One region of the Streptomyces sp. NPDC027189 genome, then DNA from elsewhere that is predicted to be linked to it. Evidence: riboswitches for the same ligand, from Rfam matches in the RefSeq annotation. Region 1 holds a riboswitch; the other holds the start of a gene.
What was found. Region 1 has a riboswitch for cobalamin ahead of nicT (Nickel transporter NicT). Riboswitches for the same ligand answer to the same signal wherever they lie in the genome.
Positions count from the first base shown of each region.

Region 2: another riboswitch for cobalamin. It lies ahead of ACZ4RZ_RS08190 (cobalamin biosynthesis protein); the one in region 1 lies ahead of nicT (Nickel transporter NicT).

Region 1 covers NZ_JBVHRI010000004.1:434,736-440,208, forward strand. Annotated here, with positions in the region: gene ACZ4RZ_RS12870 (YfjP family GTPase) at 1-353, shown strand, start outside; gene ACZ4RZ_RS12875 (single-stranded DNA-binding protein) at 553-1,023, shown strand; gene ACZ4RZ_RS12880 (Cys-Gln thioester bond-forming surface protein) at 1,304-2,692, shown strand; cobalamin riboswitch at 2,961-3,164, shown strand; gene nicT (Nickel transporter NicT) at 3,193-4,293, shown strand; gene ACZ4RZ_RS12890 (YcnI family copper-binding membrane protein) at 4,351-5,094, opposite strand; gene ACZ4RZ_RS12895 (hypothetical protein) at 5,125-5,473, opposite strand, start outside.
Region 2 covers NZ_JBVHRI010000003.1:76,362-81,834, forward strand. Annotated here, with positions in the region: gene ACZ4RZ_RS08170 (lysozyme) at 1-568, shown strand, start outside; gene ACZ4RZ_RS08175 (inorganic phosphate transporter) at 747-1,988, shown strand; gene ACZ4RZ_RS08180 (hypothetical protein) at 2,001-2,222, shown strand; gene ACZ4RZ_RS08185 (DUF397 domain-containing protein) at 2,404-2,619, opposite strand; cobalamin riboswitch at 2,791-2,931, shown strand; gene ACZ4RZ_RS08190 (cobalamin biosynthesis protein) at 3,051-4,106, shown strand; gene ACZ4RZ_RS08195 (cobyric acid synthase) at 4,103-5,473, shown strand, end outside.

The DNA.
Region 1 (5,473 bases):
GGTGGCCGGTCGCCGTACTGGCACAGGCCTCCATGACGATCCTCCAAGTGATCGGCGGTCTCTGGCTCCTGGGGCAGATCATCGGGGTCACGTCGCCGAATCTCGGGGTGCCGGTGCTGCTGATGGTGGCGGGCATCATCGGCGGTCCGGCCGTCGAGTGGAGCAGCAGGATGGCGGCGCGCGGGCCCGCACGGCGCTACGGGCTCGAAGCGGAACGGCGGCTGCGCGAGGCCGCCGCCGGGTGCGGGAGGGCGCGCGTACTGGATCCCGTGGCCGCGGAACTGCTCCGGTACCGGGAGGTGCGAGAGCAGTACGGGCGGGTCACGGGCGCGGCGTCCGCGCCGGTCGGGTGACCGCGTCGCGGTTGTATGCCCGCACCCCCATCGGGTGACGCGGCTTTCCACAACCGGCCGGTAGCCCACAGCGCTCAGCGGGCTCGGCCCGGCGAAGGCAGTCTGAACTCGCGGCGATCGCAGCGCATGCGGTCGCCGCGAGAGACGTGAGAGACGCAACACACGCGACAGACGCATTCGTACGGGAGAGGGGTTCGGGATGAACGAGACGATGGTGTGCGTGGTGGGGAACGTCGCGACGCAGCCGGTGTACCGGGAGCTGTCGACGGGAGCGTCGACGAGGTTTCGGCTGGCCGTGACGTCGCGCTACTGGGATCGCGAGAAGAGCGAGTGGACCGACGGACACACCAACTTCTTCACGGTGTGGGCGAGGAGGACTCTGGCGACGAATGCGGGGGCGTCGCTGTCGGTGGGCGATCCGGTTGTCGTGCACGGCCGGCTGAAGGTACGCACGGAAACGCGCGACGGCCAGAGCTGGACCTCGGCGGACGTCGACGCGGCCGCGATCGGACACGATCTCTCGCGAGGCACGTCCGCCTTCCGACGAGCGTCCAAGGGGGACATGGGATCGGCTCCGGCTGCTCAGCCGGAGCCGAGTTGGGAAACGGAGCCACCGGCTGACCCCGAGGCCGCGCCCCAACAGCGGCCCGAGCCCGCCGGAGTGACGTGATGTCAGGGAAGCGCACATCCTGACCGAACTGCGGCTTATCGACAAATGCATTGCGAACGATCCTCATGGATTTGTCGATAAGCGCAGCTCACAGCTGTGTGAGCGATAACGATTCCGAGTCGGATCGGTTATCGGATGACATGCCTGGGGAGCGTGGTGCGCCGCGTCCTTAGGATGCCGGACATAGCTCTCGGGGCTTCTGATTCTGCTGGCGGGACCGTCCCCCCACGTCAACGGGTCCTGCACGAAGGGGAATTCTGTGCTTTCTTCGCTGTCTGCGTTGTCCACGCGCAGGCGAGGGGCCGCCCGCCTCGCCGCCGCGACGTTGGTGTCGGGGCTCGTCGCCGCCGGGGCGATCGCCTCCGCCGGTACGGCCGTTGCCGACGAGACTCCGCAGAGCCTGGGCGGCGCGACCGCCACCATTGGCGACCTGAAGACGTACGGGTCCGCGGTCATCCATGACAACGGCGAGGACGAGTGGGTGTCCGCGGGGTTGTTCGAGATGTCCGTCGACAACGGCGGCATGCTGCAGACCTACTGCATCGACATCCACAACCCGACGCAGCGGGATGCCAAGTACCAGGAAACCCCCTGGAGCGGTACGTCGCTGAACGGCAACAAGAACGCGGGCAAGATCCGCTGGATCCTGCAGAACTCCTACCCGCAGGTGAACGATCTCGCGGCGCTCGCCGAGAAGGCCGGCGTCGCAGGCCTCACCGAGAAGGACGCGGCGGCCGGAACTCAGGTGGCCATCTGGCGGTACTCGGACGGCGCCGACGTGGACGCGGTGGATCCGCAGGCGGAGAAGCTGGCGGACTATCTGCAGAAGAGCGCGCGGAACCTGGCGGAGCCCAAGGCCTCATTGGCCCTCGGCCCCGCCGCGGTCTCCGGCCACGCCGGTGAGAAGCTCGGCCCGGTCACGGTGCACACCAACGCGGACAGCGTGACGGTGACGCCGCCCTCGGACGCCACCGCCGGCGGGGTGAAGATCGTCGACAAGGACGGCAAGGCAATCGCCTCCGCGGTCGACGGCAGCCGGCTCTACTTCGACGTGCCGAAGGACGCCGCGGACGGTGCGGCATCGCTGACCGTGCAGGCGTCCACCACCGTGCCGGTCGGCCGCGCCTTCACCTCGGAGACCCGCAGCCAGACACAGATCCTCGCGGGCTCCAGCGAGTCGACGGTCTCCGCGTCGGCGACCGCGAACTGGGCCGAGAAGGGCGCGATACCCGCCCTGTCCGCCGAGAAGAACTGCGCCAAGGGTGGCGTGGACATCACGGCGGCCAACAAGGGCGACGAGGCGTTCACCTTCGAGCTGATGGGGATCGAGCACACCATCGAGGCGGGCACGTCCCAGACGGTGACCGTCCCGCTGCAGGAGGACCAGGCCTACGACTTCACGATCAACGGGCCGAACGGCTTCTCGAAGCGGTTCAAGGGCGTGCTCGACTGCAAGACCCAAAGCAGCACGAGCGACATCTCGACCCAGACGGTCAGTGAGCCGAGTCCGGCGACGGTGGGCGGCACCTCCACCGGGGGCACCGACCTCGCCGAGACCGGCGGTTCCAACGCGACCCCGATCATCGCGGGCATAGCCATCGCCCTCGTGGTGATCGGCGGCGCGGCGACGCTCTTCGTCCGCAAGAAGCAGGCGCGGGTCCAGGACTGAACGACACAGCACCTTGGCAACTCAACAGTGAATGACCGCACCACGGTGACTCCGTGAGCCCGCGGCCCCGGCAAGCCCCCCAGGCATCCGGGGCCGCACCCATTCCGGGCTCCGCCGCGCGGGGCGGCTCAACCCTTGTCGGACGCGCAGTGTTCGAGGAGTTCGGCGGTCGCGCCGTCGGTCACCCGGTAGTCATCTTCGCAGGGGACCCCATGTGATCTTCAATACCTGCGTAGGTGTGCAGCTGTGCGGGGGAGTCAGTCCGACCCTAGGGTTGGTGGGCCGTGGTGTTCGGGAAGACCGGTGACGGCCCCTCAGGGGGCCCAGGCCGGAGCGGCCCTCGCCACTGTGATCGGGGGAAGTTCCCGTCCCGTGCCTCCCTCGGGCGGCGCCACTGGCCGCGAGGCCGGGAAGGTAGGGGCAGGCACGTGTACCCGTAAGCCAGGAGACCGGCCACGGCATCTCACGAACTGATCCACGAGGTGCTGGAGCGTGACCGTATGACCCTGCCCGCGCAGTCGTCCCCCGCGACCGGGTTCCGGTGGCGCCGCGAGGACACCGTCCGAACCGCTGCACTTCTGGCTGTGATCGCGGCGTTGCACATCGTCGCGTTCGGCATCCTGTTCCTGCTCGTCGTGCCGGAGCACTACGAGGTCGGCTCCAAGGCGTTCGGCATCGGCTTGGGCGTCACCGCCTACACCCTGGGCATGCGGCACGCCTTCGACGCCGACCACATCGCCGCCATCGACAACACCACCCGCAAACTGATGGCCGACGGGAAGCGGCCGGTGTCGGTGGGCTTCTGGTTCGCGCTCGGGCACTCCAGCGTGGTGGTCCTGCTCGCCGCGCTCATCGCCGGAGGCACCCAGCTGGCCGGACGCATCATGAACGAGGGCTCCAGCACGCACCAGGTGCTCGGCGTCATGGGCACCACGGTCTCCGGGTCCTTCCTCTACCTGATCGCCGCCCTCAACCTCGTCGCGCTGATCGGCATCCTGCGGGTCTTCCGGGCGATGCGGGCGGGCACGTACAACGAGGAGGAGCTCGAACAGCACCTGGATTCCCGGGGGTTCATGAACCGGATCCTCGGCCGCTTCACGAAGTCCATCACGCGGCCGGGGCAGATGTTCCCGCTGGGCTTTCTCTTCGGGCTCGGCTTCGACACCGCCACCGAGGTCACGCTGATGGTGATGGCGGGCAGCGGCGCGGCGGCCGGACTGCCCTGGTACGCCATCCTGTGCCTGCCGCTGCTGTTCGCGGCGGGGATGAGCCTGTTCGACACGCTGGACGGCACGTTCATGAACTTCGCCTACCAGTGGGCGTTCTCCAACCCGGTGCGCAAGGTCTTCTACAACCTCACCATCACCGGCCTGTCCATCGCGGTGGCCTTCTTCATCGGCACCATCGAACTGGTGGGCGTGCTGCACGACAAGCTCGACCTGCGCGACGACGTGACCGGCTGGATCGCGGGGCTCGACCTGGACAACGTCGGGTACATCATCGTAGGCCTGTTCGTGGTCGTCTGGGCCGCGGCCGTGGCGTACTGGCGACTGGCCAAGGTCGAGCAGCGGTGGGCGGTCCGCCCCGCCGACGGGAGTTGAGACCGGCGGGTGCGGCAGCGCCCATCGACTGGGTGGCAGCCGCCCCCGTTTCCCCGGCTAGGAGCGGGCGCTCCGGCCGCGCGCGAGGGCGAATCCGGCCGCGGCCAGGCCGAGCACGCCCACGATCAGGCCGGCGATGCCGAGGCCGCGAGCGGTCGAGTCACTGCTCTTGCTGCTCGCGGCCGAGCTCTTATCCGATCCCGAACTCGACGACGAGGCCGCGCCGGAGGGCTCCCCGGAGGAGTCCTCCCCCGCGGCCTTGGCGGTCAGCGTGAGCACCGGCGCCGGGCTCTCCGGCTCCTCGCCGCCCTTCGGTGTCTCCTCGATCCACCGGACGACATTGCCGTCCGAGTAGGTCTGCAGCGTCTTGAACTCCAACTGGTCGGAATCGTCGGGAAGTTGACCGAAGGCGACGTTGAAGTCCTGGAACTCGCCGTGGCGGATCCGGCCGCCGGTCCAGGTGATCTCGGAGACGGCGTCGGTGATCGTGCCGTCGTCGGTCTTGATGGGCGTCTTGAGCTTGGTGGTCGTCACCTTCGCGGTCCAGCCGGACTGCGGAGTGACCAGGACACCCAGGACCGGGTGGTCGGTGGGCAGGAAGACCTGCACCTTTGTGGTGCTGGCGGTGTCCTCCTCGTTGGGGACGCGGAAGGTCAGCACGCCGTCCGTGGCGCCCTTGGCGTAGCTCTCGGGGTGGACCGTCACATGCGCGAAGGCCGCGCCCGCGGCGGTCAGGACTCCGGCCGTGGTGAGGGCAGCGACAAGGCCGGCTCGGCGCAGGGTGGTGCGTGTCGGGGACATCAGGGGAACTCCGTACTGGTGTGGATGCGGTCAGGGCGTGTACGCGAGCCCGGCCGGCGGTCCCCGACGGGAGACGGCGTGCCGCAGCAGCATCTGCCGCAGTGACCACGTCTCAAAGGCGTTCCGGCGTATGACGTCCTGCTGGGCCGGTGCGGGAGACGGTCCCGTCCGCACCCGCCACCACGCCGCAAGCCCCGGCACGAGCGCCACGGCCCACCGCAGCAGGGACCACAACGCGGCCTCGCCGCGCCGCAGCCACCAGGTCGCGAGCAGGGCAGCGGTCACATGCGCGGCCGTGGCGTGGGGCGTCAGGGCGTGTGCGTGCGGGTGCATCATGTGCGCCCCGTGCATGTTCATCGCCATACGCGGGTGGGCGACC
Region 2 (5,473 bases), on a different contig from region 1:
AAAGGGCGCCCGGTTCGTCTACGTCAAGGCGACCGAGTCCCACACGTACCGCAATCCGTACTTCAGCCGGCAGTACAACGGCGCGCGCAACGCGGGCATCCTCCGCGGCGCCTATCACTTCGCGGTGCCGAACAAGTCGTCCGGCACCGCCCAGGCCGCGTACTTCGTGCGCAACGGCGGCGCCTGGCACTCGGACGGCTGGACGCTGCCGCCCGCGCTGGACATCGAGTACAACCCGTACGGCAAGCGCAAGTGCTACGGCCTGAGCAAGGCCAGGATGGTGAGCTGGATCAAGGCGTTCAGCAACGAGGTCAAGCGGGAGACCGGCCGACGTCCGGTGATCTACACGACCACGCACTGGTGGAACAACTGCACCGGCGGCAGTCGCGCCTTCGCCGCGAACCACGCCCTGTGGCTCGCCCGCTACGACTCGGCGGACGCGGGTGCACTGCCCGCCGGCTGGTCGTACTGGACGTTCTGGCAGTACGCCAACCGCGGCAGCCTGCCGGGTGACCAGAATCTCTTCAACGGGTCCATGACCTCGCTCAAGAGGCTCGCGCGGGGCTAGAGGCTGATAGCGGAGCCCGATATTCCGCCCTTGTTCGAGACGCCGGGCCGCCCCTCCGTCAAAAACGGAGGGGCGGCCCACCGCTTGAGACACCCCACGGCCCGCCCCAGTTCATCTTCCGTTCACTCAGGTTGCCTACGGTCCACCTGCCACTGACGTCAAAGAGAAGCCTGGGTAAATGGAACACATCACGCTCCTCCTCGGAATCGTGATCGTCACCGCTCTCGTGTTCGATTTCACGAACGGTTTCCACGACACTGCCAACGCGATGGCGACGACCATCTCGACCGGCGCTCTGAAGCCCAAGACGGCGGTGGCCATGTCCGCCGTGCTGAACCTCGTCGGTGCGTTCCTCTCCGTCGAGGTCGCCAAGACGATCTCCGGCGGGATGATCAACGAAGAGGGCATCCGCACCGAAGTGATCTTCGCGGCGCTCGTCGGCGCCATCCTCTGGAATCTGCTGACCTGGCTCCTGGGTCTGCCCTCCAGCTCCTCCCACGCACTCTTCGGCGGCCTGATCGGCGCCGCGGTCATGTCGGCCGGCTGGTCGTCCGTGAACGGCTCGACCGTTGTCACCAAGGTGCTGATCCCCGCGGTCGCCGCGCCCATCGTGGCCGGACTCGCCGCGATGCTGGCCACCCGGCTGACGTACAGGATCGGCAACCGCGCCGAAGAGAAGGCGACCGCCAAGGGCTACCGCGCCGGCCAGATCGCCTCCGCCGGCCTGGTCTCGCTGGCGCACGGCACGAACGACGCCCAGAAGACGATGGGCATCATCACCCTGGCCCTGGTCACCGGCGGCGTCCTCGCCCCGGGCTCGAACCCTCCCACCTGGGTCATCGTCTCGGCCGGTACGGCCATCGCGCTCGGCACCTACCTGGGCGGCTGGCGCATCATCCGCACCATGGGCAAGGGTCTGACGGACCTCGCGCCGCAGCAGGGCTTCGCCGCCCAGACCAGTGCCGCGACCGCCATCCTGGCCTCCTCGCACATCGGCTTCTCCCTCTCCACCACCCAGGTCTGCTCCGGCGCCGTGATGGGCTCCGGCCTCGGCCGCAAGGGCGGTGTCGTCCGCTGGTCGACCGCGACCCGGATGTTCGTCGCGTGGGGTCTGACACTGCCGGCCGCCGGTCTGGCCGGTGCCTCCGCCGAGTTCCTCACCAAGCAGGGCACGTGGGGCATCGTCGCCACGGGCGTGCTGCTCGTCGCGGGCGCCGGGGTCATCTGGACTCTCTCCCGCCGCCAGCCGGTCACCGTCGACAACGTGAACGACGTCGCCGCCGAGCCCGCGGGCGTCGTCACCACGGCGATCGCCGCGGTCACCCCGCCGCCGGCCGGTTCGATGGCCACGGCCGACACCGACCTGAAGACCACCATCCCGGCCCCGGACGCGGAGCCCACCCGCCCGGCCACGGTGTAAGGAAAGAACAGCATGAACATCGACTGGGCAGCCCTCGCCTCCGTCTTCGGAGTCAGCCTCCTCACCACCGTGGCCCTCGTCGGCCTCTTCACCCTCGGCATCGTCGGCCTCTCGAAGCGAGAGTCGGCGTCGGCCCAGGGCGGCTCCGCCGCTCTCGCGGTCACCGGCGCCTACGCCTGCTTCGCGGCGTGCGCGGCGGCGGTGGCGTACGGGATCTTCATCATCGTGGCCTGACGCCCGCGCACCCTCGCCGAGTGCCCTGCCGGACCTCCCTCACGGGAGCGACCGGCAGGGCACTCGCATGTCCGGATACGGCCACTTCCGAGGGCATGCCCCGGCAGTCTCCCCAGGCCTCACTCGGTCGCGTACATCACCGGACCTTCCCTCTCGTCACCAGAGCCCCAGAACGACTACGTCACGGAACCGATATCCGGCGCCGCGCACCGGGAGCGCCGAGCACGTACAAAAACGCCTGCCACTGGGGTCGGGAGAAGACGACACGTCCCCCGCGCCGGTTCCACGAGTCGCGGACCAGCACCGCGTTCCCGGAGACCGCCACTTCGACGCACTCGTCGTCCCCACTGTGGCTGCTGGTGTGCCAGCGCAGCACGGACGGGTTCCTGTGGCCCACACCGACCCCCTCCTGCCCGAGAGCAGGCGCCCCCCGCGCTGGACCGCTCGCCCCTTGTCGCAAACCAGTCCAGGAAAGCCTGATTTGACCGCCTAGGGGAAAACCGGCCCGCTGGTCGGCCCTGTGGGCCTCAGCACACTCTCCCCTCGCAGGTCAACAGCAAGTTGACGGGTCTTCCGACCCCGTGGTGGACTGCCCGAGCCAAGTACGGCGACATGAGAGGAAGCCGGTGCGAGTCCGGCGCGGTCCCGCCACTGTCACCGGGGAAGTAAGTCCCCGGGAGCCAGGAACTCTCACCGCCGGTCTCGTCGAACCAGGGCGTGGACACCCTGAGTGAGGACATATCGCCATGCGCGGCTGCCCAAGTTCTGTGCGAACGACGCGAACTACGCGAACGACAGTTGTGCCCGACCTGACGGTCGGCTGAAGCGGTGCGTGCCGATCGCGTCTTCGCGTACGGCGCCGCCGCCGGCCTTCTCGGTGACCTGCTGCTCGGCGACCCTCGCCGGGGGCATCCGGTCGCCGCGTTCGGGCGGGCCGCGGGAGCCGTGGAGCGGGTGCTGTGGCGGGACCACCGCGGGTGGGGCGCGCTGCACACCGCCGTGTGCGTGGGCGGTGCCACCGGGCTCGCGGCGCTGGCCCGTCATTCCGTACGCCGGTCCCGTACCGCCTCCATCGCACTGACCGCCGCCGCCACTTGGGCCGTCGTCGGAGGGACCTCCCTCGGGCGCGAGGCGCGCGCGATCGGCGACGCGCTCGCGGTCGGCGATGCCGAGGTGGCCCGGGAGCGGCTGCCCCATCTGTGCGGGCGTGATCCGCAGGCACTGGACAGCGACGGCATCGCGCGAGCGGTCGTCGAGTCCGTCGCCGAGAACACCTCCGATGCCGTGGTGGGCGCCTTGGTGTGGGGGGCCCTCGGCGGTGTGCCGGGGCTCGTCGCCTTTCGTGCCGTGAACACGCTCGACGCCATGGTCGGGCACAAGTCCCCCAAGTACCGGCGGTACGGGTGGGCTTCCGCGCGGCTCGACGATGTCGCGGGCTGGCCGGGGGCGCGCTTGACCGCCGTGCTCACCACCGTCGCGGGACGCGACCCGCGCGGGGCCGTGCGCGCCTGGCGCGCGGACGCGCACAAGCATCCGAGTCCCAACGCGGGGCCCGTGGAGGCGTCGTTCGCGGGGGCGCTCGGGGTACGGCTCGGGGGGACCCTCTCGTACGGGGGACGGCTTGAGCACCGGCCCGTGCTCAACGGGGAGGGCCGAGCTGTTGCGGTGCGCGACATCGAACGGGCCGTGCGGTTGTCGCGACGGGTGAGCTGGCTGGCGCTGGGGGCGAGCGCGGCGGGGGCTCTGCTGTGGGGTCGGGTGACAAGGCACCCGGCGCTACGGGCTGTGCCCACCCTCCCCCAAGCTCTCGGCTTCGCTCGACCAGGAGGGACCCCCAACGCCCTGCGGAACGACTGCCCACAGCGTTGGAGGACGACATCATGACGGGTCGTGGACTGCTCATCGCCGGAACCACCTCCGACGCCGGCAAGAGCGTCGTGACCGCCGGGGTCTGCCGGTGGCTGGTGCGGCAGGGCGTCAAGGTCGCGCCGTTCAAGGCGCAGAACATGTCGCTGAATTCGTTCGTGACGCGCGAGGGCGCCGAGATCGGGCGCGCGCAGGCCATGCAGGCGCAGGCCGCGCGCGTGGAGCCCACCGCGCTCATGAATCCCGTACTCCTCAAGCCGGGGAGCGACCGGAGCAGTCAGGTCGTCCTCATGGGCAAGCCCGTGGGGGAGCTCTCGGCGCGCGGCTACCACGGAGGGCGGCAGGAGCAACTCCTCGGGACCGTGCTGGACTGCCTCGCCGAGTTGCGGGGCACGTATGACGCGGTGATCTGCGAGGGGGCCGGCAGTCCTGCCGAGATCAATCTGCGGCGTACCGACATCGTGAACATGGGGATCGCCAGGAATGCCCGGCTCCCTGTGCTCGTCGTCGGCGACATCGACCGCGGGGGCGTGTTCGCCTCGTTCTTCGGAACGGTCGCGCTGCTGTCGCCCGAGGACCAGGAGCTCGTCGCCGGGTTCCTCGTCAACAAGTTCCGCGGGGACGTCTCCCTGCTGGAGCCCGGACTCGAGATGCTGCACGGCCTCACCGGGCGGCGCTCGTACGGCGTCCTGCCCTTCCGGCACGGCCTCGGCATCGACGAGGAGGACGGGCTGCGGCTCGCTTTTAGATCAAACACAGTGCTGCGCGGGGCGGTCCGGGAGTCGGAGGTCACCTCCCCCGTCGGCGAGGACATCCTCCGGGTCGCGGTCTGCGCGATCCCGCTCATGTCCAACTTCACGGACGTGGACGCGCTGGCCGCCGAGCCGGGTGTCGTCGTGCGGTTCGTGGACCGGGCCGAGGAGCTGGCCGACGCGGACCTCGTCGTCATACCGGGAACCCGGGGGACGGTGCAGGCGCTGGAGTGGCTGCGAGAGCGCGGACTGGCGGACGCAATCGCGCGCAGAGCCGCCGAGGGACGGCCCGTACTGGGCATCTGCGGTGGCTTCCAGGTGCTCGGCGAGCACATCGACGACGAGGTCGAAAGCCGCCGAGGCCAGGTGGACGGCCTCGGACTCCTCCCCGTGCGCGTGCGGTTCGCGCGCGAGAAGACCCTCACCCGGCCCGTCGGCGAGGCGCTCGGCGAGCGCGTCGAGGGATACGAGATCCACCACGGCGTCGCCGATGTCACGGGCGGCGAACCGTTCCTGGACGGGTGCCGGGTCGGCGCCGTCTGGGGCACGCACTGGCACGGCTCGCTGGAGTCGGACGGATTCCGGCGCGCCTTCCTGCGCGAGGTGGCGGCCGCCGCGGGCCGACGCTTCGTG